One region of the Microbispora sp. NPDC046973 genome, then DNA from elsewhere that is predicted to be linked to it. Evidence: riboswitches for the same ligand, from Rfam matches in the RefSeq annotation. Region 1 holds a riboswitch; the other holds the start of a gene.
The links. A riboswitch is a leader RNA that binds a small molecule or an ion and turns the genes downstream of it on or off. The one in region 1 is predicted to bind cobalamin.
Positions count from the first base shown of each region.

Region 1 (2,176 bases):
GCACGGCGGAAACCGTCGCGCTCGAACAGGCCGTGCCAGGTCGTGCCCCACACCGGCCCCACCCGGCAACCGTCGAGGAAGGGCTCGCCGCCCTCGGCGGTGACCCGGCCGTGGTGGATCTGGTAGCCCGCGACCGCGTGGCCGCGCCACTCGCCCTCCGCGAGCGCGAGCACCTTGTCCGGCGCGTACGCCGTGCCGGCCGGCAGCAGCCCGAGACCCGGCACCCGGCCCGCGCGGCTCTCCACGTCGTCGTCGATGACCGTGCCGAGCATCTGGTAGCCGCCGCAGATCCCGAGCACCGGGCGCCCGCCGGCGGCGCGGCGGCGCAGCGCCTCGTCCAGGCCCCGCTCACGCAGCCAGGCGAGGTCGCCGACGGTGGCGCGGGTGCCGGGCAGCACGACGAGGTCGGCGTCGGCGAGTTCGGCGGGGGTGGTGACCAGGCGCACGCTCACCCCCGGCTCGGCGGCCAGCGCGTCGGCGTCGGTCACGTTGGACATGCGCGGCAGCCGCACCAGTGCCACGCGCAGCACGTCACGTCCGACCGGCGGGGTGAGCAGGCCGGGACGGCTGTCGAGGTCGAGGGAGTCCTCCACGTCGAGCCAAAGGCCCGAGCGCCACGGCAGCACGCCGAGGCACGGCCGCCCGGTCGCCTCCGTCAGCCAGTCGAGCCCCGGCCGCAGCAGCGCGAGGTCGCCGCGGAACTTGTTGACCACGAACCCGGCGATGTGCCGCTGGTCGTGCCGGTCCAGCACGGCGAGGGTGCCGGCGAAGTGCGCGAGCACGCCGCCCCTGTCGATGTCGCCGACGACGAGCGCGGGCAGGCCGGCCGCTCGGGCGAGGCCCATGTTGGCGATGTCGCGGTCGCGCAGGTTGACCTCGGCGGGGCTGCCCGCGCCCTCGCAGATCACCACGTCGTAGCGGCGCCGCAGGCCGTCCAGCGCGTCGAGGGCGACGTCGAGCAGGCGCATCTTGTGGTCGCGGTAGGACAGGGCGTCCACGTCGGCGTGCGCGCGGCCGAGCACGACCACGTGGGAGTGCCGCTCCCCGGCGGGTTTGATCAGCACCGGGTTCATCGCGGCCTCGGGCTCGACCCGGGCCGCCGCGGCCTGCATCGCCTGGGCGCGTCCGATCTCGCCGCCGTCGGCGGTGACCATCGAGTTGAGCGCCATGTTCTGCGCCTTGAACGGCGCGACCCGTACGCCGCGCCGGGCCAGCCACCGGCACAGGCCGGCCACCAGCACGCTCTTTCCCGCGTCGGAGGTCGTGCCCGCCACGAGCAGGCCGCCGCCGGGCGCCACGTCAGGAGGTGGAGCGCGATACCGGCAGTGAGGCGCGTCTGCGCAGGCCTGTCCGGGCCATGGCATGTCCCCCCTGGGGGTGTCCGCGCCCCCGGTAGAAGGTCCGACGGCCGGAGTATCCTGGCTCCCGGATCGGCGCTCGCCTCAGCCTTCCCGCCCGTGCTGGGCAGTGGCGTGGGTGAGGGTCGCTCCCCGGTGACAGTGGCGGGACCGCGCCGGATTCACACCGGCTTCCTCCGCGTCCGTCGCTTGCGGTGGTCAACATACACCTTTGTATCGGATGTCCCGCAAGTCTGGTCTGTCTGATATAGCCGAAACGCTACGTACGCCTCAATGTGGCGATCATGTAGAACGGCTCGTTCTTCGTCACCGCGTTCTCGCCGTGCCCGTTGTAGTCGAAGGTCATCGTCCCGTTGTCGTGGACGGTGAGGTAGATCGTGCCGTTGCGCACGCAGTTGCCCCGCATCGACACCCGCTTCAGCCGCACCGTCGTCCCGCTCACCACCTGGAGCCTGGACCTGCCCACGCAGTGGTAGTCGACGAACCGCTCGGTGACGGTGCCGCCGCCCTTCGGCACGGTCAGCACGAGCGTGTCGTACGCGCCGGGCTCGTAGTCCACCCTGCCGCGCCACACGCCCGCGAAGCGTGCGGTGAAGCGCAGGGGCACGCGCGCCGCGGCCGTCGGTGTGGGTGTCGGTGTGGGCGCCGGCGTGGGGGTTCGTGTGAGTGTCGTGGTGGGTGAGGAAACCGGCGTGACGGCGGCCGCCGTGCGCCGGGCGTCACCCCCGTCGGCGCCTTCGGACGGCAGCACGGACAGCAGCACGGCCCCGGTCGTCGCGGCCGCGAGGGTGACCGCCGCCCCCGCGAGCAGCCCCCGG
Region 1 covers NZ_JBEYWQ010000025.1:27,274-29,449, reverse strand. Annotated here, with positions in the region: gene ABZ860_RS33190 (cobyric acid synthase) at 1-1,298, opposite strand, end outside; cobalamin riboswitch at 1,391-1,574, opposite strand; gene ABZ860_RS33185 (serine/threonine-protein kinase) at 1,618-2,176, opposite strand, start outside.

Region 2 (2,176 bases), on a different contig from region 1:
GCGCGGCTGGCGGGGGAGTGGGAGGTGCTCGTCGCCTCGCCCGACTCGGGCTACCGCACGTTCGAGCAGTTCGCCGCCGCGCTGCTGCGCGACCCCGGAGGGCCCAGAGTGGCGGGCGGCGCCGACCGCGGTCCGGAGCACCTGCTGCTCGGCATGACCGCGCAGGGCCTGGGAGCCGATCCCCGCCTGCTCGACTACGTCGCGTTCGACAGCAGGGCGCAGGCCGTCGCCGCGGTCCTCGACGGACGGCTCGCGCTCGGATTCGGCAGCAGGCGCGAGGTCGCCCCCCACATCCGCGCCGGACGTCTGCGGCCGCTCGCCGTCTCCTCCGCCGAGCGGCTGCCCGGGGTGGACGCGCCGACGCTGTCGGAGTCGGGCGTGCGGGTCGTGTACGCCGACTGGACGGGGCTGATCGCCCCGCGCGGCACGCCCGAGCGGGACTCCCTTCTCGACCTGTGCCGGGCCGTCGCCGACACTCCGGGCTGGCGGAGCCTGTGCGACCGCAACGGCTGGACGCCGATGTGGCTCGACGGCGACGACTTCCGCCAATGGCTCGCGGGCGAGGCGCGCCGTACGGCCCTGCTCCTCAATGATCTCGGACTCCGCTGAAAAACACAACTTGTGGGGCCGGTTGCGAGAAGGGCCACAAGATGTAGGATCCATCGCGTTGCTGGTTCACCTCAGGTGAGGCAAGAGGGAACCCGGTGCGAATCCGGGACTGCCCCGCAGCGGTGAGCGGGAACGACCGCCGTCACACGGCACCGACCGTGCTGTGACTCCAAGCACTGGGCGCGAGCGCGCCCGGGAAGCGACGGCCAGTAGGACCGGCGGGCGCGAGCCCGTCCGGACGCCCGCGAGTCCGAAGACCTGCCAGTGACGCGTGCGCACAAGCGCGCCCCGCGCCGGGTCCCGAGGGAGGGCTCGCCGCACCGTCACCGCACGGGGTCGGTCATCCGGCCCTCTCGTGCGTGTGCGCCGCGGCATGCCTGTCCTCCGGTCCGGCCGGGACACGAGACGACGAGGAGAGGGCATCCGATGACCATCACCGACCCGGTCTCCGCGTCCGCGGACCCCGCGTCAGGGGAACGCGGCAGGCCGCGGGCCGCAGCGGGAGACCCCGGACCCGACGCGCCGCCCGGCTCCGTCCCCGCCGCCGGCTCCGTACGGCGGGCCCCGGCTCGCGCGGACGGCGCGTCGGACGCGGCGGGCGTCTGGCAGGCCATCGAGGCGGCGGCGGCCGGGGTCATCGCCGACCCGGAGAACTCGCGGCGGGCGGCGCGGCTGCTGAGCGGCCTGATCGCGGAGGAGGCGGCGGCCGAGGGGGTGCGCGCGTTCTCCGAGTCGGTCGCCGCCGCCCACGCCGCCGGGCTGCTGGGCGACGCCGTCGCCGCGTTCGTGGCCGGCGAGGCCGAGGCGCTCGACGCGCTGATCGACCCGGCGGCCGACGACCGGTTCGAGTACTTCGGGCTGCGCACGGTCTACGACCGCTACCTGCTGCGCCATCCGGTCACCCGGCGCGTGCTCGAGCGTCCGCAGCACTTCCTGCTGCGGGTCGCCTGCGGCCTGTCGGCCACGGTGGCCGAGGCGGCCGAGCTGTACGGCCTGATGTCCACGCTGGCCTACCTGCCCAGCTCGCCGACGCTGTTCAACTCGGGTGCGCGCCGGCCGCAGCTGTCGTCGTGCTTCCTGCTCGACTCGCCCGGGGACGAGCTGGAGAGCATCTACGAGCGGTACGGCCAGGTGGCGCGGCTGTCGAAGTACTCCGGCGGCATCGGCATCGCCTGGACGCGGGTGCGCTCGCGCGGCTCGCTGATCCGGGGCACCAACGGCCTGTCCAACGGCATCGTCCCCTGGCTGCGCACGCTCGACGCGTCGGTGGCGGCCGTCAACCAGGGCGGCAGGCGCAAGGGCGCGGCCTGCGTCTACCTGGAGACCTGGCACGCCGACATCGAGGAGTTCCTGGAGCTTCGCGACAACACGGGCGAGGAGTCGCGCCGCACGCACAACCTCAACCTGGCCAACTGGGTGCCCGACGAGTTCATGCGCCGGGTCGAGGCGGACGGCACGTGGTCGCTGTTCGACCCCAAGGAGGCCCCCGAGCTGACCGACCTGTGGGGCGAGGCGTTCGACGCCCGCTATCGCGAGCTGGAGGCCGCCGGGCGATACGTGCGGCGGG
Region 2 covers NZ_JBEYWQ010000005.1:27,673-29,848, forward strand. Annotated here, with positions in the region: gene ABZ860_RS12435 (tripartite tricarboxylate transporter substrate-binding protein) at 1-609, shown strand, start outside; cobalamin riboswitch at 655-890, shown strand; gene ABZ860_RS12440 (ribonucleoside-diphosphate reductase subunit alpha) at 1,036-2,176, shown strand, end outside.
Region 2: it holds a riboswitch for cobalamin, as region 1 does, so the genes downstream of both, ABZ860_RS12440 (ribonucleoside-diphosphate reductase subunit alpha) here and ABZ860_RS33190 (cobyric acid synthase) in region 1, are expected to answer to the same signal.